Regions from separate parts of the Bacillus sp. GW823-FHT06B01 genome, predicted to be linked through region 2. Evidence: riboswitches for the same ligand, from Rfam matches in the RefSeq annotation. Region 2 holds a riboswitch; each other region holds the start of a gene.

Region 1 (7,197 bases), on a different contig from region 2:
GCTAACATTTATATTTATGTTAGTGAATAGTTTAGGATCTGGACTTATGAATCCTGCGACAGAGGCGATGTTAATTGATGTGAGTACACCGGAAAACCGAAAAGTGATGTACAGCATTAACTACTGGGCAATTAATTTATCCATTGCGATTGGAGCGATATTTGGCGGATTACTATTTGAGAACTATAGATTACAATTGTTTATCGGATTAACAGTTATTGCAGTTATTACATTATATGTGATGGCCGTATATATGGAAGAAGTGTATGTAGCACGAAAAACGGTAGAGAAGAAAAATGTATTAAAAGATATGGCGGATAGTTATAAAGCCGTGATGAAAGATAGAGCATTTCTAATTTTTTGTGCAGCAAGTATATGCACATTATCTTTAGAGTTTCAGGTTAATAATTATTTAGGAGTACGTTTGCAGCAGGAATTTGAAACGGTGCACTTTTTCTTTTGGAATGGTGTTACGTTTGATTTAACAGGTATTCGAATGATGAGCTGGATTTCAGCAGAGAATACAATTTTAGTTGTGTTATGTTCGGCGCTTCTTATTAAAATGCTGAAACGCTTCAATGATTTGAAAATCTTATATGTAGGTTTATTCATTTATACGATTGGCTTTACAATACTCGGAACGAGCAATAGTTTATGGATCTTATTAATCGCAGGGCTTTTCCAAACGGTAGGAGAGATGATGTATGTGCCAGTACGTCAATCTATAATGGCAGATATGGTGCCAAACGAGGCAAGAGGTTCTTATATGGCGATTAACGGAATGGTCTTTCAAGTGGCAAAAATGAACGGGGCATTAGGTGTTATGATAGGCTCATTTCTTGCATCTTGGGGCATGAGTGCTCTGTACTTTATCGTTGGCATGAGCAGTATTTTATTATTTATGAAGGCGATAGGGAAAGAGAAGTATGAGGATGAGAGAAATGTTTCTCAAATTGGATGAAACTATATAAAAGCGAACCAGTTATACTGGGACTCGCTTTTTATATAATTTTTAGAACGGATCTACTTCAGCTAAATTTGGAGTAGTGTTAGGCTGTAGCAAAAGATTCTTTAATGTGCCTACTTCAGAAAGAGCGACTAATATGTAGCCACTAATCAGTACAATAAGTCCGATGACGCGTAACGTTTGTAAGCTCACTTCATTATTATTCGTTTCCGTTGGATTTGGGGGCGTTGAAGGTGGATTGTTATTCATAAATAAGGCTCCCATCTTTTGTATTTATATATGTGCGAAATCGTTATTTAACTTATGGATAGGAATTATATAGTCATTTTCACTATATGAGAACTGCCTATGAAAAGTGATAAGAAATTTTGGGATGAGAAAAGAGTGTAACCCAAAAGGCCATTAAAACTACACTTTTGGATTACACTCTTTTTATTTATCCCGCTATTTGTGGTGGTCGGATTTTCTGTAAACGACCAGTTGGTGAGGGCTAATTAATCAGTGGGGGATGAATAAAACTCCACTGATTAATTATTTTCATGTAAATAAAAGGAGGTTAGTTAACCAAAGTAGCTATCCTAATATACGCAACGATTCTTCAATAAACGCTGGGATGTCTTCCGGTTGTCTACTTGTAACTAATTGATTTTGGCATACGACGACTTCTTTATCATGGAAATTTCCACCGGCATTTTTTAAATCGACCGAAATGGATTTATATCCAGTCACATCACGTCCTTCAAGCGTTTGGGCAGTGATGAGTAATTGGGGGCCGTGACAAATAGCAAAAACAGGTTTTTTCGCATCCATAAATGCTTTGCTAAAGCGAACGAAACGTTCATCTGCACGAAGTATATCTGGGGAAAATCCGCCTGGTATGAAGAGGGCATCAAAGTTCTCTGGAGAAACATCATCGATACCTTTATCAATTACAACTTCACTTTTTCCTTGTTTACCGTGTATCGTTTTACCTTTTTCTGCTTCAATAGTTGTTAATTCATATCCCTTTTGTTTAAAAGCTTCTGCTGGCTCTGTGTATTCTGTGTCCTCGAAATAATCTGTTATTAAAGTAGCAATTTTTTTACTCATTCTAATCCGCTCCTTACATTATATTATCGGTTTCAGAATCATCCTTGAGCAATGTCTTTTATAAAGTGAAACTTTAATTCATATTTTTTCATTCCCTCCAGTTTCTTTGCCCTGTTACTTTAATACATACCCTTTTTGTTAGGACGTAAACATGTATTATCGTTTTTTTATGTGAAATTATAAAATATCGGTTGTGCTGGTGATTCTTGTTTGAGGAGGGAAAATAAAAAAGCCAAGGAGAGAATTTATTCTCTCCTTGGCTTTTAAGATAATTCTTTTCGTTAAAACGCAGAAACGCGTTGCTTCGTTTTTGGTACAATAATAAATTTGATCCAGAGTAATCCGATAATCATAATGATAAGGCTATGTAAAAATTGACTTGTAGCAATGAGTATAACAATTGAAAATACAATGAGTTGAATGCTTAGCAATATAAAGATTAAGCGAAGAAATTGGTTCATTCGTTTTTCAGTATCAATTGGATATAATGCTACAATAATATTTCCCGAAAAATATTTCCATAAGGAACGTAGCTGCATAGAAATCATATATAGGACGATGTAAGAGATAGCACCTTTTGCGTATATGTTTGGTATAAAATATAAGGCGAAGGCACCGATTACCCCTAAGCGGATATATATACCGAAATAATCATTCCCGCGTAAAAATGCGAGTGTATGTAAATAGAAGAAAGTTGCTCGTTTTTTATGTAATAAAGGTTCAATCCAATTTGTAAGCCATTTTCTTTTATTTACTTGCTTATTCAGTTGCGGAACATCGGTGAAAATGCTAGCAAATTGATAAAAACGAACGTTCATTTTTTCTTCTTGCTCGATTATGTAATCCCACGGTATTCGTTTTGTAGGCTGTTTTTTCGTATATAGAAGTAGGAAAGCAAGTAGTAAGAGCAATCCGCCTAATATGAGAACATGTGCCGAGTAAAACAGCATATAAATGATTAAGGCGTTACAAGCAATACGAATAATGAACCATATGTTTTTTTCATGACTATCACGCCACATCCAATGTGTATATATATTCCAAGCTTTCGTAATCATTAAAACGATAAAGATTGTACATAAGAAAGGTACAGTTACTTGTAATGATTGCAGGGCAAGTGGAACGAGAATAAGGAACGTAAATAATAATGGAAAAAGCTGAATGATGTAATTATATAGAAGAGATTTTTTAAAATAAGACGTTAGTTTCTCTTCTAATGCAAGTAAATAGACAGCATCAGGTTTTTGAATAAATGTACGGATAGGACATCTCGTTATAATCGCTGTTAGGACGATTGTAATAAGTAATAAAGATAGTCCTTTAGAAGGAGCTGTTTTAAGAAACTTTGCATAATAGTAAGCACCTATACAGGCAACGAAGATAAAGCTATATAGTAAACCGTTAATCATACGTGCAAAGTATGTAATGATATTTTGAATATGTTGTTGGAAGCGGCTGCTCCATAGCGATTCGATTGACATGTTTTTCACCTCTTTGTTCTATTATATATGTTTTATAAAAGAAAAAACGAGCAAATTGCGTTATGCAACTTGCTCGTTTTTCTTTTCGTTATTTTTTTTCTGATCACGATTCATTAATGGATAGAAGGCAAAGCCGATTACGAATAAACCAATTCCGAGAAGGAACGTTTTTATATCGGATGCGCCGGTTTTAATAACCCATAGTGCGTAGCAAAGTGCGATCACTGCGACTATGCCATCTGTAATTCTTGCCCGCATTTCATTTTTATATGTTTCACCAGTTGCGACTAGTTTTAACTGGAAGATTGGTGAAACGAGATATGGAATGAGGTAGGCCAGTGTTGATACGGTAATAACGAATGTATAAGCTTCCGCAATAGTTCCTGATAATGTTGAGAATAAGAACACTTGCGACATAATGTTTGTTAATCGTAATGAGTAAATTGGACTTCCTTTTTTATTTGTTTTTGTGAAGAAGGAAGGGAAGAAACCTTCTTTTGCTGCTTGATACGGTACTTCTGAGCTTAATAAAATCCAGCCTAATATAGAACCGAATAGGGAAGTAAGAGCAAGTAATGCCATCAGTTTCCCGCCGCCATGACCCATTGCAGCGTTTAATGCATCTGCTAATGGACGTTCAGAAGCTTGTAATTTATCAACGTGAAGTACACCCATTGTTAAAATTGTAATTCCTAAGTAAATCGCAACTGTAATAAGTAATCCTGCAACTGTTGCGCGTTTTACTGTTTTAGGAGAGGTAGCACGGTTTGATAAAAGTACTGCCGATTCAATTCCGATAAATGCCCAAAGCGTTGTAAGAGCAGCTAAGTTTACTTGTGAAAGAAGGCCGTGTGATACACCTGATTTATCGATCATCGGTGTGTACCATTGTCCAAACTTAGAAGCTTCGAATGCAAATAAAGTAACGACGATGAATAAAAGGAATCCAGTTACTTTCGTTGTTGTTGCTAAGAAGTTTAGCTTTCCAGCTCCGCTTACACCGTTTGTTAATATAATATGAGTTCCCCAAAGTAAGATGGAACAAATCGTAAATGTAATTAGTTTTCCGACTTCTATGTTAAAAGAACCGATTGAAAATAGTAGTCGTGTATCTTTCATAATTGGGAAGAAGAGTGATAAATATCCCGCAAATGATGTAATGATGGCAACGTTACTTGCCCAGTTTGCTACCCAATATCCCCATACCATACTGAAACCAGCCATTTTTTTCTTTTTTGGTGTTGAGAATAAAGCATATGCATGACTTTGTGGTCCTGTCGTTAAATCAGGACGACGAATTGCTAAATTACCGAAAACAAGAGCTAGCATTAAAACACCAAACCCTGTTGTTAACCAAGCTAAAGTGACACCGAGAGGGCTTGCTGTTTGTGCCAACGTACTTGGCACCATGAAAATACCAGCGCCAACCATGTTACCGACAACGAAAGCTGTTAATACCCAAAAGCCCCATTTTTTTTGTTGCATAGAAAATACCTCCAAAGTTAGTATAACCAAGTCAAGCGAGGAGATATGTATGTCTTCTTAGTAGAGAAGAGAAGTCCCAAACAAAACAAAAAAAGCACGTAATTTGCCGCTACATGCTTTCTATCTTATAAGAAACCCACGACATACCTCTCGATAGCTCTCCACAAACGAAACGTTTGTGACAGTTCTGCACTTATTAAATGCAGACCCAGCAAGCGTGCATGGTGGACACGGGCTTACTTCGGCAATCATTCCTTTCTCATTCCTTCATCAATGCCACTACATCTCCTGAAATGATACTCTTAATGACTGCAACCTCTACCTCACCGAGATACGAATGAGGATTTAAATATTAAATTAACGTCTTTAAGAGTAACAAATGAATTTTTATACGTCAATGGATATAGTAATAATCAGATTATAGAGAAGAGTTTGTTATTAGGAATGAATAATTATTTGATATAAAAAGAAGCTGATCCAAAACTAGATCAGCTTCTACATATAAGATTAAACTAAGTTTAATACTGTTACTTTTTCACGTGTCATAGACTCAAGGCTCTTACGAATACCTTGTGCGCCCATACCTGAACCTTTTACACCGATGAATGGGAAGTGGTCAGGGCCGCGCTCTGTGCGTCCGTTAATTTGAACAGAACCAGTTTCGATTTTGTTAGCAATTGCAAATGCTTTGTTAATGTCTTTTGTGAAGACACTTGCTTGTAGACCGAACTCTGATTTGTTAGCAATTTCAATTGCTTGTTCATCTGAAGAAACACGGATGATTGGAAGGATTGGGCCGAAGGGCTCTTCCCAAGCAACTTTCATTTCTTCTGTTACGTGGTCGATTAATGTTGGGTAAATTAAGTTACGCTCACGTTTGTTACCGATAACGATTGTTGCACCTTTTTCAACAGCGTCGTCAACTAAGCCTTGAACGAAGTCAGCAGACTTGTCGTCGATTAATGGAACGATTGTGCTGTCTTGTTCTGGAGATCCAACTGATAGCTCAGCTACTTGCGCTTTTAATAAGCTAACAAGCTCGTCCGCTACGTTTTCGTGTACAAGTACACGTTTAATAGCAGTACAACGTTGACCAGAGTAAGAGAATGCACCGCTTACGATATGGTTTGCAGCATCTTGTAAGTCAGCATCTTCACGAACGATACCAGGGTCTTTACCACCAAGTTCTAATACAAGTGGAATCATTGCAGCTTTTTTCGCTAAATGTTTACCTGTGTTTGTACCACCTGTGAACGATACCATATTGATGCCTTCGTGTTCTACTAAGTAGTCACCAATTACAGAACCGCGTCCTGTAGCTACGTTTACAAGACCTTTTGGAAGGCCAGCTTTATGAAGTGCTTCAACCATTTTAATACCACTAATTGCACCTTGAGTTGCTGGTTTGAAAATAACAGCGTTACCCATAATTAATGCTGGTGCAAGTTTTGCAGCAGATAAGTTTACTGGGTAGTTAAATGGTGCGATTGCTAATACAACACCAAGGGGTGCGCGTTGGATGATCGCAAGTTTAGATTTCGTTCCGCCAGGGAAGCTATCGCCCATCATGCTTTCTCCGTGCATATGAAGAGCTTCTTCGATTGTGTAACGAATGAAATCAGCTGTACGAACAACTTCTTTCTTCGCATCTTTATAACCTTTACCGACTTCTTTCATAATGATATCGGCAATTTCATCTTGCATATTTACGAGCTCATCAGCCCATTTATATAAATATTTTGCGCGATCTTGTAGAGAAGCTTCCGCCCATGATTTTTGAGCTTCTTTTGCAGATGCAATTGCTTCATCTACTTCTCCGCGAGTAATTGCTTGTACTTGTCCAATTACTTCGTGTAAGTATGGAGATGGAATTTCGATTGTTTCTCCTGAAGAGCTTTCTCTCCATTCTCCGTCTAAATAAAATTTGTACGTATTGCTAGTTGTCATGATTAGTCCTCCTAAAATAGCAACTTGTAAGAGTGAGTATAAGGTGATTGTAGGGTGTTTGATAACATTTTTCAAATGAAATGTTTGTGAAAACGATTTCTTATTCTTTTTTTATTTTGTATGCCCTTTCTTACAGAAGATTCCCTTATTTCAAAATGATGTAGCGTATATTTTTATTCGGTTTGTAAAAAAACAATTGACAGAATACTCAATAAAGTTGTAAGATTA
Region 2 (7,197 bases):
AGTTAGTAGGGAAGGTAGTTGTTTAATGGAAAACTGGATAGAGTTTACGGACAAAGAGAATAATCAAATTTGGGACAAGATATATAGTGAACTTAAGTTTTCACCAAGTGTTTCTATATTCCCATCATTTAAGGTGCCAAGTCCTTTTGTAACATATGATATTTCTCATTGCTTTGGAGAATCGATAGATATAAATATATATAGCGATCTGGAAGATAAAGCGTTACAAGCTTTTCAAGAAATTACAGGATCAAATGAATATATTATGGCACTGGATTGGCAACATGAGTGTTATTGGGTGAATCCACATTTTGAGTTTGAAAGAAATGAATTTGATGAGTGGATGCTACCTGTATTTCCGAATGGAGATTACTACTTCTTTATTCAGAAAGACTTTAAGTGGGGCTATTTAGGCCATCCTTGGGAGGAGAGTATAACGATATTTGGAAAAGAACTTATAGAAAGCTTTGAACGAAATAAGCCAAAAATGTTTCAAAATATTTTAAGACAAGGGTAATGTTTGAAAGAGAAAACCGCTTATACTTCATTTTTGAAGCATAAGCGGTTTTGTTTAAAATACTTAAAAAGAAAAATCTTTTGGCAAAGTACCACTTTTTATTACCGTTCTTAACCCATGTTTTATAATCCAAGGGTTAACAGGATGCTGTTTATCACGTAACTGCTGCAACCATTGAAAAACGAGTTCTTTATCGTCTTTCGTAATATCGTTAATATGATTGGCTACTGATTTTTGGACATATTTAGAAGGATCATTCATTAATGGTTCAAGAAGCTGTAAATTGTTCTTAAATTCACCTTTCAGAGCTCCCATTTTTTTAGCCCAAGGAAGTCTTGGTCTTGTACCTTCGGAAACTAATCTCCTAATGTGGCTGTTTTCGTCATGAATCCACTGTTGTAATATGTGTAGTGTGTTTTCATGGTATGTTTCAAGAAAAGGCCGAATGGCATATTCAGCAGTATTCCTTTTTGTTATTGCATACATGGCGTTACATGAGGTTTCAAAATCGTTAAGCCCATATTTTTCAACGTATTTTGCAATAGGCATGTACATATATCCGTTTGTAAATGTGCCTACTTCTGTTGTGTTTTCTGGCCCCAATGTTTTCAGTAAAATATGTATTGCTTCATTAAAATCTTTTTGTAATGCAGTATGTAATTCATCTGCTATTACTTCTATACGTTGCTTTAACTCTAATTTTTCAACTTTACATGTTACGGAAGATACGAAGTTTCTTTTCGGAAAATTAGGATCGTGTTTACAAATAGAATCAGCCATTATTTCTGCTAATTCTTCATTAAATAAAAATTTTAACGGAACATATTTACCCATTTTTTCACCTCATTTGTCAGCTGAAAACAATTTTTATTTTTTAATCGACAATCCATAAACTAAAGTCTCACTCGGAGTCGTAATACTAAAACCTGTCGTCTTATAATCAAGTTTCACCGTATCACCAGTGTAGTCTTTCGTGAATGAATCCATTTGTACGATAAACTCGGCATCTTTATATACAACATCATCTGCATCATATGTATCCCAAATTAAATCAACATCAACGAAAATACTACAAGAGTTTGTCATTGTTCCTCTAATGCGAATGATCTTTTTATCTTCACGTTCTAATTTATGTATAGCTGCTTTTGCTTCATCAGTAATACGAATGTTCATGGTATCCCAACCTTTATATATATTTCCTTTATTATTGCAAAAACAGGAGAAATAGGGAAGGGAGAAGCATCGGAATAAAAAACGAGCAAACATATTTGTTTGCTCGTTTCACTTTATTTCAATTCACATTTATCGAGCGGAATCACTTTCGTTTTCTTCGTAAATTTATATCCTAACCATAGTACTAAGAAGAGTGGTAAACCGATGTAAGAAACGAGTACACCGTTCCAATCGATTGATTCACCCATAAATGCGCCGTAGTTTTGACCTAAAATTACGATGACACAAAGTGCAAATGCGAAAATTGGACCGAACGGGAACCATTTTGCTCTATATGGTAAGTCTTTCAAATCTTTTCCTTGTGCGATATATGCTTTACGGAAACGGTAATGACTAATTGCAATTCCGACCCATGCGATAAAGCCAGACATTCCAGATGCGTTTAATAACCAAATGTATACAACACCGTCACCGAATAAAGAGGCAATGAAAGCGATACTACCGACAATTGACGTTACGATTAATGCGTTAACAGGTACACCGCGGCTATCTAATTTACCAAGAAACTTTGGTGCTTTTCCTTGGCGAGCTAAGTCCCAAAGCATACGAGTTGATGCATACATACCAGAGTTACCAGCAGACAATACTGCCGTTAAAATAACAGCGTTCATAACAGAAGCAGCAAAGGCAACGCCCGCTTTTTCAAAAATAAGTGTAAATGGACTTACTGTTACATCGCTTGCAGCAAGGCTTTCAGTCGTATAAGGAATTAATAAACCGATAACGAGAATCGCAAGGATATAGAATAAAAGAATACGCCAAAAGATAGAACGAATTGCTTTTGGAATGTTACGCTCTGGATCAGCAGTTTCACCAGCAGCTACACCTAATAATTCAGTTCCTTGGAATGAGAACCCAGCAGCCATAAATACACCGATAATTGCCATAATGCCGCCATTAAATGGTGCATCTGCAACAGTGAAGTTTTTAAAGCCAACAGATTCGCCGCCCATAATTCCGAAAATCATCATAAAGCCGACAATTAAAAAGATAATAATAGTAACTACTTTAATAAGTGCGAACCAATATTCAGATTCACCAAACCCTTTAACAGATAAATAGTTTAAAAGGAAAATAATAGCTAAACATAATCCACTCCAAATAAGAGAAGGGGTATCTGGGAACCAAAATTTCATAATTAATGTTACAGCAGCGAGTTCAGCAGCAATTGTAATGGCCCAGTTATACCAATAGTTCCATCCAAGTGCAAAGCCAAGGGATGGATCAACAAATTTTGTTGCATACGTGCTAAAAGATCCGGTAACAGGCATGTAAGCCGCGAGTTCAGCTAAGCTTGTCATTAAAAAGTAAACCATAATTCCAATTGCGGCGTATGCGACTAGTGCACCGCCAGGACCAGCTGTATGGATGACACCACCGCTGGCAAGAAATAGTCCGGTACCGATTGTACCACCGAGAGAAATCATCGTAAGGTGACGAGATTTTAATCCGCGTTTTAATTCACCTTGTCCTTGTGTAGTTTGCGTTTTAGAGGTAGATTGATTTGTTGCGCTATTCATGTTCAACACTCCTTTTCTTGTAGGTTAGGAAGGAGCGGGGGAGAAAAATACAAAAAACCGCCAAAGGAATTAGGCGGAACGTTTCACAAATAACCACCCCATCATACCCTTCCGTTAAGATAGCACCCCACGTTTACACGGTAATTTTGTAAACGTGACAGTTCTGTTCCTTTCGGAGACAGCCCCAGCTCATATTTCCAGAGAAGAAATATAAACTTCGGCAACTTTTCCTTTCAAACGGAGTTGGTGACATTCTCTGTGTCTCGTCCGTTTTACTCATAAAAGTCGCAACCTCTACCTCATCGGATTGATGAGGATTTGATATATTGCTAAGATTTTTAATATATGGCAATTGTAATGACTTTCTGAATATATTGCAAGATATTTTGTTAGGAAAAGTCAAAAAATATCGGTTATTGTATAGGAAACGCTTGCAAAACTCCACCCGAACCTACTGTTATGTAACAAAAAACAAATAAAGAAATTGTTATACAAATGTTTCGCAAAAAATATTGAAAAACCCTTTAAAAATAAAAGAAAATTCTGAAAATATAATTCGACATTCATAATAAGGTCATATTTTTTGTTATAATTAAAAAAACGTTTAAGCAAAAAAGGGGAAATTAACATGAAATTAGAAACAGAAAGACTCTATATAGTACCGTGTACAGAAGAGAGTATGCAAGTTGCTAACGAGCAAGGATATAACAGTGGTCCGCATATTGTAGGGCATGTAGAAAATGTAAAACAAAATAAGGTTTTATTACCTTGGGGCGCGTGGTATGTCATTCGCAAAGAAGATGACATCGTTCTAGGTGATATAGGATTTAAAGGGAAACCAAATGAGGAACATACAGTAGAAATTGGTTACGGATTTATTGAGAAATATTGGAATAAAGGGTATGCGACAGAAGCTGTAAGAGAATTAATAAATTGGGCTTTTCAAACAGGAGAAGTAGAAACGATTATTGCGGAGACACTTCTTGAAAATGATAGCTCGATTCGTGTATTAGAGAAATTACATATGAAGAGAATTGACACTACAGAAACGATGATTAATTGGAAAATAGAAATATAAAAAATACCGCTCGAAGTATATCGGGCGGTATTTTTATCGTTATGGTAGCATTTGTTTTTGATCATTCGGATATCCGGCTGTCGATGCGTTAGAACGCTTGGAATGATTGCGAACAGCAATGAAAATAGAAATAATAACGACAAGACCAACTGCCACGTAAGAAAGTGAAATAATAGTTGGATCAACTTTAAATGTAGTAAGCAATGTACGAATGTTTGTAAAGATAATAAGGCCACCAACTAATACGCCAAGTAAATGAGAAGGAACGATGCGTACTAGCCATGCAGCGATTGGTGCCGCAACGATACCACCGAGCATGAGAGAAAATACCCAAACCCAGCTTACTTGTTCCCATCCAAGTGAAATGAAAAATCCAATTGTTGCAGCGAGTGAAACAGGAAATTCGCTCGTATCTACAGATCCGATAACTTTTCTAGCTTCATTTCCTCTTGCCAAAAGTACAGGTGTCGTAATCGGACCCCAGCCACCACCACCAGTTGAATCAACGAATCCAGCGAATAAGCCAAGCGGAACAAGCTGTTTTGCAGACATACGTTTATTTGAAGTAACAATTTGTTTTTGAATGATGAATCGTAATAAAATATAAACCCCTAAAGTAAATAAAAATACGGAAATGTACGGTTTAATTACATCGCCAGGTAAATTGCTTAAAAAACATGCCCCAATAAATGCGCCAATTGCTCCTGGTAATGTAAGCCTGGAAACGGTATATTTATCAACGTTTCCAAATTTGATGTGAGATGCACCAGAAGCGGCGGTTGTAACGACTTCAGCTAAATGAACAGATGCGGAAGCTACAGCTGGTGCGATACCAAACATTAATAATAGTGAGGTAGATGTTACCCCGTACGCCATTCCAAGTGCCCCATCAATCAATTGAGCGAAAAATCCAATAATAGCAAAGACAATTAATTTCTGCATAAATAATCCCCCTGTAATAATAAATGAAAAAGGCACTTTTCCCGTATGAGAAAAGTGCCTTTGGTTTTTCCAATCAGCAATAATTAAATTTGTTTCATTATAATACATATTAATCGTATAAATCAACTGGGTTTTAAAGTTTTTTGAATTGAATGAAAGAAAAATAAAATATACAATAAAAGGATGGAGAGAAAGGGGAGAAAGACATGTTACGATTTGATCATCTCGTACACTCAGTATATGGTACACCGGAGGAAGCGGCAAAACAAATACAGGAGCGTGGATTTCATACTGCAATAGGCGGAGAGCATATTACTTGGGGTACTTGGAATAGTTTATGTTATTTTGATTTATCCTATATAGAATTTTTAGCAGTTCAGCATGAAGAAAAAGCGAAGAAAGCAGACAATCCATTAGTACAAGAAACAGTAGTAAAATTACAAGACGGAGAAGGAATGCTACAAATCGCAATTCGAACAGATGCCATTGAAGACCTAGCAAATAATTTTAGTAAGCACGGTTTACATACGATAGGACCATTTGAAGGAAAACGTATAAGAAAAGATGGCCGTCTTTTAGAGTGGAAAATGTTATTTGTAAAGCAAGAGGAAAACGGACCGAAATTACCTTTCTTCATACAGTGGAATGAAACGGATGAAGAAAGAAGAAACGATTTACGTAACATAGGAACAATCACTGAACATAAAAATAAAGTACAACAAATTGAAACGATTCATTACGCAGTGAAAAATGTTCGAGAAACAGTACGGAAATGGAAAGAAGTAATGGGGCTAACTGCAAGCTCAATCACAAAGAATGAAGAATGGAATGCGGAGTGTCAAAGCGTATCATTTGGTGATGTTCATGTGCAGTTTTGTGAACCAATAGGAGAAGGGTTAGTACTAGAACGTTTGAAGCATCATGGCGAATATCCATTTGCAGCGGAGTTTAAAGGTGAAAATAAACGAGAGCATGAAGTGTTAGGTAGGTTGTACATATATTGATAGAGGTGAATGTTGTGAAGGAAATGCTTAGAGAGATAGAGAGACAACTAGAATGGCCTCGTATTGTAAAGTGTACAGCTATTTCAAAAGGTTTTTCACATGAAGAAAAATATAAAGTTGAATTAAAGAACGAAGAAACTTATTTTGTGAAAGTATGTGATGCTGTTCATTTTGAACGTAAACAAGAAGAATATACGTATATGAAACAATTAGAGTTATTACATATTCCAACGCCCAAGTTAATTCATTTCATAAAACTTGAGGAATTAAATAAATGTGTACAAGTATTTGAATGGGCCCAAGGTGTAAATGGTGAAGAAGGTTTAGGGAAGCTATCGGTGGAAGAACAGTATAATGCAGGAAGAAAAGCAGGGGAAGTATTAAAGAGGATCCACTCAATTAGAAGAGAAAGTGCAAGTAATAAATGGGGAACGGTTCGATGGAATAAATACGAAAGATACGTAGAAGCGTTAGCAAACTATGAAATAGACTTCATTGATTTGAAGCCAGTATTAAGTTTTGTAGGGGAGCATAAACAATTATTGGAAAATCGCCCTATTACCTTTTTACACGATGACTTCCATCCAGCAAATAGTATGATTCATAATAAGGAATTTATCGTTATCGATTTTGGAGGATATGATTTTGGCGACCCAATACACGATTTTTATAACGTAGCGATTTTTACTACAAGAATAAGTAAACCATTTGCGGTTGGACAAGTTCACGGTTATTGCGTGGGAGAACCGTCACTTCATTTTTGGCAACTGTATTCATTATATGCAGCAATGACATTCCCAGCTGATATCGTATGGACAAACCGAAGCACGCCACATTTAGTAGATGATATGAAGGAAAGATTGAACGTAATTTTAGAAGATCATAACAATTTTTCATCCTATA
Region 3 (7,197 bases), on a different contig from region 2:
AAAAATCCCTAATATTCTTTTTTAATTATATAAGAAACCATTATGTTATGGTAAAATTATCAAAATAAATATAAAGGAGAATACATTGTTATGCCTCAAAATTCTCATAACATCGAGCACCGCATCTATACAATGTGTATGATCCAACGAAATAATGAAGTTTTACTTATAAAACGCCCCGATCATCGAGGTTTTCCTGGCTACATCGCTCCTGGCGGAAAAGTAGATTTCCCAGAAAGTATTGTGCAAGCTGCTAAACGAGAAGTAAAAGAAGAAACTGGATTACTTGTTTCAAATTTAACTTTTAAAGGATTAGATGAATACGTAAATCCGAAAGAAAATGTTCGATATATGGTATTTAACTATTGGACAGATTCATTTGAAGGTGAACTCCTTTTGAATCCTCCTGAAGGCGAATTATTATGGGTAGCAATCGATACAGCACTAAATCTTCCTATGCAAAATTGGTTTAAAGAGAGATTCCCATTATTTTTTGAAAAAGGTACGTTTGAAATTCAACGTGTTTGGGACCGAGACTTAGATAAACAAGTTGCTATGACAATTACGCATACGTAAAAAAGGCTTGGTATCTCTCCAAGCTTTTTTTACTTTCCTTCTATTTTCTTAATCTCATAATCAATTTCTAAAAACTTAACTCCAAATATCCACATTCTATGGTTAGCTTCTAATATGTGATTCGTGTTCTCCTTTATAATAAAAGTCTCTGCTAACGGTAAACGAATTGTAAAGAAACGAGTATGTAAATAAATCCCCTCATCTCCTTTACCGTTTCTTCTCAGCTTACTAGTAATGATTAAATTATTACTCTTATTACATAATTTTAAAACCCCCGTCATATTCGAATATGGTAAAGGTAATGCAATATTCATATATGTCTCGCTCTTATATGTGTGCTTTGAATAAAGAGCTACAAAAATAGATTCTCCTGCTTCATTTTTTCTTAGCCAAGCCCTTACATTCTCCCTTCCATCTTTCTCATCTATTATCCCAACGATAGAGCCATGCATCGTTTCCCACTTACCACCCATTCCTAAATGTATTTGTCCTACATGCTTACTCATTTTCTCATAGCAAAATGCAACCGGACGAAACCAACGAGCCCACTTAATATGCGATTGTAACTCATACTCTTTTGTATTTTCATAAAAACGAGTAATGCTTAAAGGAATCTTTGCCATGTCAAATCCCTCACTATGAAAATCGTTCATATTATCAACTAAACCTTTGTATTCCTTGCTATCTATTAAACTTCTGTTATGTAAAAATGCTTCACCAACTGTCGCCTTTCCTCTTAATCTGCTCATTGGTTTCCCGTAATATTTATAGTTCGGAACAGTCTTTTCAACCATCCAGCCGACAAATGCCGGCAACGCTACTCCAATTCCATTGACAACACCGTGAATCCAAACCATTTGAGCAATTGTAATCGTCATTACATGTTTCAAATGCCCATACGAATATATGAGTGAGAACATAATTGTTACCATGAGTGTACTAGACGATATGACTAGGAGGATTTTTGCGCTGATAGCATTAAAATTCGTGCGCCAAACATAAATCCCATAACTATAAATAGCACATAAATATAGAAAAACTGCAAAAAATTCAAATACTCTTGAGTACGTAATCCCTATCGCAACTGTCATAGGTGAAATGACGATAACAAACATAATAGCATCATATATTTTACTGCTCTTTTCTCTTTTCCTCCCAATTAAACCAGCTGATAACGGCAATAGAAATGCCGAATAATGAAAGTGTGCAGCTGTAAGTAAAACAATGTCAGAACTAAAGTGCATAATGGAAAGCTTTGCTACAGAAGCAAAAAACCAGAATCCACCTAAAAACAAATATATAAACGCACTATCGATAGCCGTTTCTTCTAACGGTTTCCATCCTCTTTCTAGTAATCTATTCATACCAAATAACGCAACGATTCCTGTATATACAAACCAAATTATCGCAAAGATATATTGATTTGTTACGAAAGCTAACATTGCACAAATCGCTGCTATCGGATATAAAAACGATACAGATTTATAAAATAATAAATACAATCCATTTCGTTCTCTTTTATCAATAATACAAAAAGACATCGGTATAAATAACAAAATAGATAATAAAATAATTGCTTCAACTGGGTTTACATTTGACCACTCACATATTAGAAAAATAATATAACAAGCAAGCCCAACTATTATATTTTTCATATCATTTATTTCCTCTCCACAAATGTTCCCCTATATGAAAATAATGAACCAATTAACGGATTGCGTACTTGTACATGAATTCGAAAGCACTGTTTTGTTTCATCATAACTTTCTACAATGTTGGCCTCTCCGTATAAGAATCTAGGTAACGGGATTTTTCTTCTAAACATGTAAAACCATTGCTTCTTTGAAGAAATATGCATTGCCCCCATCTCATCAATATGAAAATTCAGTGTAGAAACAAGTATGTGTGGTTCACCAAAATAATCTACAATCTCATTATTCTCTTCATCCAACTGCATAACAGCGTTAAAATATCTTTTCTTATTTTGAAAATAAAAAGTACGATTCCACCGCACAAATTCATGTCCATGTTCATTCCGCTCAGCGGTATTATGTATTGTAAATGGCACTTCCTTCCCCCGCTCAGAGAAAAACATATGGAACTTTGATGCAATTTTTAATATGAATTTTACGAAAAAAGAACCACCAGAAATCTCATCCATCTTTCCTTCTCCAGTAAAACTATTTTCTTCCGTAATCTCATAGCGTTTCTGTAATTTCGGATGAAGTTTTTTATAAGAATCCCCTAATAGTCTTTCATACATATTAGCCATACATTATCCCTTTCTCTTCCTCTTGCAATTTTTTACACTTGGCAAGTTCGTGCTATTTATATAACCGACAATGGATAACCCCATTAGTAAAACGTTTAATGTAATTGGATTAAACGGCTCTGTAAAGCTTGCGATATTCGTAAATCCTGCTGCGATTGTTAAGGCTATTAACACGCAAATATGTATTATAAATACATTTCGTTTTGGAAATGGAAGTAACCATGTGACACCAAAAATAACTTCTAACAGCCCAATTATTTTAAGAATAAAAATACTATTTTCAGTTGAACCAATTATGACCGAAAGCATTTTCACTTCTTCGGGATGGATAAAGATCATTTTCGGTACAATCCCTTGATATAGCCATACAAAAGCAATTAAAAAACATACGAGCCAATATGTCATCGTTCTTCTAATTAGTAATCTCGGATGAAGTCCCTTTTCTAACCATAATTTTAAAGCATCAAAACTCCAAGCAGTCGCCCAGCCTAATAACGGACGAAACATATAAAAATCTATTACATTCCCTATACGACCAAACCTCGTATCATAATCATATTGCGTCTCAAAATGAATGTGTTCTTTACGCGGTGTATACTTCCAATAACCACGCCCTATTTGAATAAGTGATAATTTATTATCCGTCCAAAATTTTAAAGAAGAAATCCGGTCTCCCGTTTCTTTTCTTATTTCACCTATCGATTCTCCTTCCCCAGCTATTTCAAGTCCAAATCCGATCTTTGTTTTATATAAAAACTTCTGCGGTTCTCCTTCTTTTTTCTCTAAATATGAAATTTCAGTAAAGCGAGCATCCCATTCTGTATGTATATGTGGTTCTTGCGTGTATTCCCATAATTTCTCCATTGTTGTGTTCATTTCTGCCGAAACATAAATAGGCTTTTTCCCCTTCATTCTTCCACCTCCAATGCGCTATAATTTTAATGTACATGCTATGAATTTATTTTGCTACAGTTTTCACAAACTCCTCCAAGAGAAGAAAGAATTTTTAAAATTTATACAAAACACTTGATTCCCCGAAAAATTTAAATTATTATAAAACAAATGTTACCAACAACTTCATAAATCAAACACTCTCGCCTAAAACGTGAGATAGAGGTTGCGATACTTATGATTATTCTAATGGAGACACAGAGATGTCTATGAAATTAGATGAAAGGAAGTATTGCCGAAATCGATAATTTTCTCTGCATTTATCGATTGGGGCTGTTTTCGAATAGAAACAGAACTGTCATATGTACAGCAGTGTATGTATGAAGAGCTATCTACAAAAAAGAGATATCATTTTTATGGTATTCCTTTTTTGGCGGTTTTTTTATTAGCTCCGTTTTCTGTTTCCCTTTTCCTGTAACAGCACCATCCTCACTTATTTGAGATGGTGTTTTTTGTTTTTCTCTGGTAACTACAGGAATATTGGGATCTATATATGTCCTAATCTATTCTTAAAAATGGATGAAAGAAGGAATTCGTAATGGAAACGATTGTACAAAAATTTGGTGGCACTTCTGTTGGAAGCGTTGAGCGCATTCAACATGTAGCAAATTTAATTATTGAAGAATATGAACGAGGACATAGCATCGTCTCTGTCGTTTCAGCAATGGGAAAAAGCACAGATGAACTCGTAGCACTTGCTAACGCGATTTCAGAAAATCCGAGTAAACGCGAAATGGATATGCTTCTATCAACAGGAGAGCAAGTGACTATTTCATTATTAACGATGGCACTACAAGCAAAAGGTTATAACGCGATTTCATTAACTGGATGGCAAGCTGGTATTACGACAGAATCTGTACATAGTAGTGCACGGATTACTGAAATTCATACAGATCGAATTCAATCTTATCTTACTGAAGGCACGATTGTTATTGTAGCTGGCTTCCAAGGAGCCAGTAAAGAACATGAAATTACAACGCTTGGACGTGGTGGTTCTGATACAACTGCTGTTGCATTAGCTGCTGCACTGAAAGCAAAAAAATGTGATATTTACACGGATGTGAACGGTGTATATACAACGGACCCACGAGTTGTAAAAGATGCTTATAAATTAGATGAAATTTCTTATGACGAAATGCTAGAACTAGCAAACCTCGGTGCTGGTGTATTACACCCGCGTGCTGTTGAGTTTGCTAAAAATCATAATGTCATGTTAGAAGTTCGCTCAAGTATGGAACAAGAAAACGGAACAATTGTAAAAGGAGAATGTAACATGGAACAACAATCAATCGTTAAAGGTATTGCATTTGAAGATAATATTACACGCGTCACAATGAAAGGATTGGAACAAGGTGCACTTTCAACAGTTTTCTCTACATTAGCAGCGGCACATATTAATGTAGATATCATCATTCAAAGTATTACAAATGAAGGAACTGTTCACCTCTCCTTCTCAATCCATTCTAATGATTTAGAAGAAACATTAGAGGTATTGGAACAGAATCAAGAAACACTTCACTATGAATCTGTAGAATATGAAAATCATTTAGCAAAAGTATCCATTGTAGGATCGGGTATGGTCTCTAATCCTGGTGTTGCTGCAAATATGTTCACTACTTTAAAAGAAGAAGATATTCATATTAAAATGGTAAGTACATCAGAAATTAAAGTGTCTGTCGTTATTGACCGCCTTCATTTAGTAACAGGTGTCGAGGCACTGCATCAATCATTTATGGCGAAAATTGAGCCTTTAGTGCAGATGAGTTAATTTCCACCGGTAAAACTTTAAAAAATATATGAATCTATTTCCTTCCTATATAAATAGAAACAGGGTAGGACTGTTTTGTGGGAAAGTCGAAGTTATTCTATCGAATAGCAATTACAGTATCAAATTCTTGAAATGATAGCATTCACGAAATAAAGTTCTCGCATATTTCAATAGTAAAGGTTTGCGAAGTGTTATTCGTTAACAAGATTTTATATACTATGCCCGAAAACACCTTGTCACATTTTCCTACACTGTGACAAGATGTTTTTTGTTTAGAAGAGATTTTAGTATAATTATGAGGATAATTAAATAATAAATTTATACATAAAAGGAGATAAAAACTATGGCAAACAACCGATTACTACGAATGGACAATGTCAGCATCGTTGTAGAATCCCTTGATAACGCAATCTCTTTCTTCGAGGAGATTGGCTTGAATCTCGAAGGGCGAGCTACTGTTGAAGGTGAATGGGCTGGTCGCGTAACTGGACTCGGTTCTCAGTGCGTAGAGATTGCTATGATGGTTACCCCAGATGGCCATAGCCGAATTGAACTTTCGCGATTTCTCACCCCCCCTACTATTGCAGATCATCGGACAGCTCCTGTAAATGCCCTCGGTTATTTACGCGTCATGTTCACCGTTGAGGACATTGACGAAATGGTATCCAGACTGACTAAACATGGTGCTCAGCTCGTTGGTGAAGTAGTTCAGTATGAGAACTCGTATCGACTCTGCTACATTCGTGGAACCGAAGGAATTTTAATCGGTTTAGCGGAAGAACTCGGTAACAAGTAAGTAATGTTTTACTGAAGTAAAAATATTTGAAAGAATTTTACGCTTAATAAAACTTAGATTTTGAACCCCGTCCTAACTTTAGAACGGGGTTATGCTTGTTTGGACTTTTTAACATACTATCAATATCTCAAAATTATTATAAAACAATTCAATTGCTTGTTATACTCTTTCCTAGGAAATATAACTGACTCTTCTCACTTCTTATCATATATATCTTTTCTTTTTAAAAACGATCTGAATTCATTCAACATAACTTTCTTTACATCAGAGTAAAAAACCATCATGAATAGTGCTATCCCTAATAATATCTCTTGCATTCCTTCATAATCAACAAAAGCACTCACAATTAGCAAACCAAACCCAATATAAAAACCAAACTCATTCTCTTTCTCAAAATCCTCATCTTCATCAATATGTATTTTCTCTTTAAAGCTTTGGTTTCCTTTTATTAATTCATCTAGCGTGACATTATACATTTCGCTAAGCAAAATTAAATTATCAATATCCGGACAGCTTTTATCATGTTCCCACTTATACACAGCTTGCCTTGTCACACCAATTTTCTTAGCAACATCTTCCTGTGAAAACCCTTTTGACTCTCGTAATCTTTTAAGTTGTTGTCCTAAGCTCATAACGTCCCCTCCTTTAACAAATTATTACATAAAAGGATCCAAAAAAGAAAGAAACCATTAGTAAAACCCACTGTAAACCACTCGTTTACACTATAAAAAAGAGAGAATAACTCTTTGAGCTATCCTCTCTCTTCTATTAAAACAGATGAATGTTTTCTTTCTTGCAAGCTGCACGTAAATCGTCAGGCCATACAGAAGATTG

The links. Region 2 has a riboswitch for lysine ahead of AC1Q8N_RS01005 (amino acid permease). Riboswitches for the same ligand answer to the same signal wherever they lie in the genome.
Region 1: another riboswitch for lysine. It lies ahead of AC1Q8N_RS13680 (amino acid permease); the one in region 2 lies ahead of AC1Q8N_RS01005 (amino acid permease).
Region 3: another riboswitch for lysine. It lies ahead of AC1Q8N_RS18135 (aspartate kinase); the one in region 2 lies ahead of AC1Q8N_RS01005 (amino acid permease).

The regions. Positions count from the first base shown of each region.
Region 1 is NZ_JBXAHR010000003.1:103,367-110,563, forward strand. Features, by position in the region: gene AC1Q8N_RS13660 (MDR family MFS transporter) at 1-961, shown strand, start outside; gene AC1Q8N_RS13665 (hypothetical protein) at 1,013-1,216, opposite strand; gene AC1Q8N_RS13670 (type 1 glutamine amidotransferase domain-containing protein) at 1,541-2,056, opposite strand; gene AC1Q8N_RS13675 (ABC transporter permease) at 2,338-3,537, opposite strand; gene AC1Q8N_RS13680 (amino acid permease) at 3,598-5,022, opposite strand; lysine riboswitch at 5,169-5,351, opposite strand; gene gapN (NADP-dependent glyceraldehyde-3-phosphate dehydrogenase) at 5,530-6,969, opposite strand.
Region 2 is NZ_JBXAHR010000001.1:187,495-194,691, forward strand. Features, by position in the region: gene AC1Q8N_RS00990 (DUF2716 domain-containing protein) at 26-517, shown strand; gene AC1Q8N_RS00995 (DNA alkylation repair protein) at 581-1,351, opposite strand; gene AC1Q8N_RS01000 (iron-sulfur cluster biosynthesis family protein) at 1,385-1,690, opposite strand; gene AC1Q8N_RS01005 (amino acid permease) at 1,804-3,270, opposite strand; lysine riboswitch at 3,383-3,575, opposite strand; gene AC1Q8N_RS01010 (GNAT family N-acetyltransferase) at 3,899-4,348, shown strand; gene AC1Q8N_RS01015 (sulfite exporter TauE/SafE family protein) at 4,388-5,398, opposite strand; gene AC1Q8N_RS01020 (VOC family protein) at 5,497-6,294, shown strand; gene AC1Q8N_RS01025 (aminoglycoside phosphotransferase family protein) at 6,309-7,197, shown strand, end outside.
Region 3 is NZ_JBXAHR010000003.1:945,449-952,645, reverse strand. Features, by position in the region: gene AC1Q8N_RS18155 (8-oxo-dGTP diphosphatase) at 91-576, shown strand; gene AC1Q8N_RS18150 (YndJ family protein) at 606-2,231, opposite strand; gene AC1Q8N_RS18145 (DUF4166 domain-containing protein) at 2,237-2,848, opposite strand; gene AC1Q8N_RS18140 (DoxX-like family protein) at 2,852-3,760, opposite strand; lysine riboswitch at 3,952-4,138, shown strand; gene AC1Q8N_RS18135 (aspartate kinase) at 4,338-5,567, shown strand; gene AC1Q8N_RS18130 (VOC family protein) at 5,911-6,363, shown strand; gene AC1Q8N_RS18125 (helix-turn-helix domain-containing protein) at 6,558-6,995, opposite strand; gene asnA (aspartate--ammonia ligase) at 7,132-7,197, opposite strand, start outside.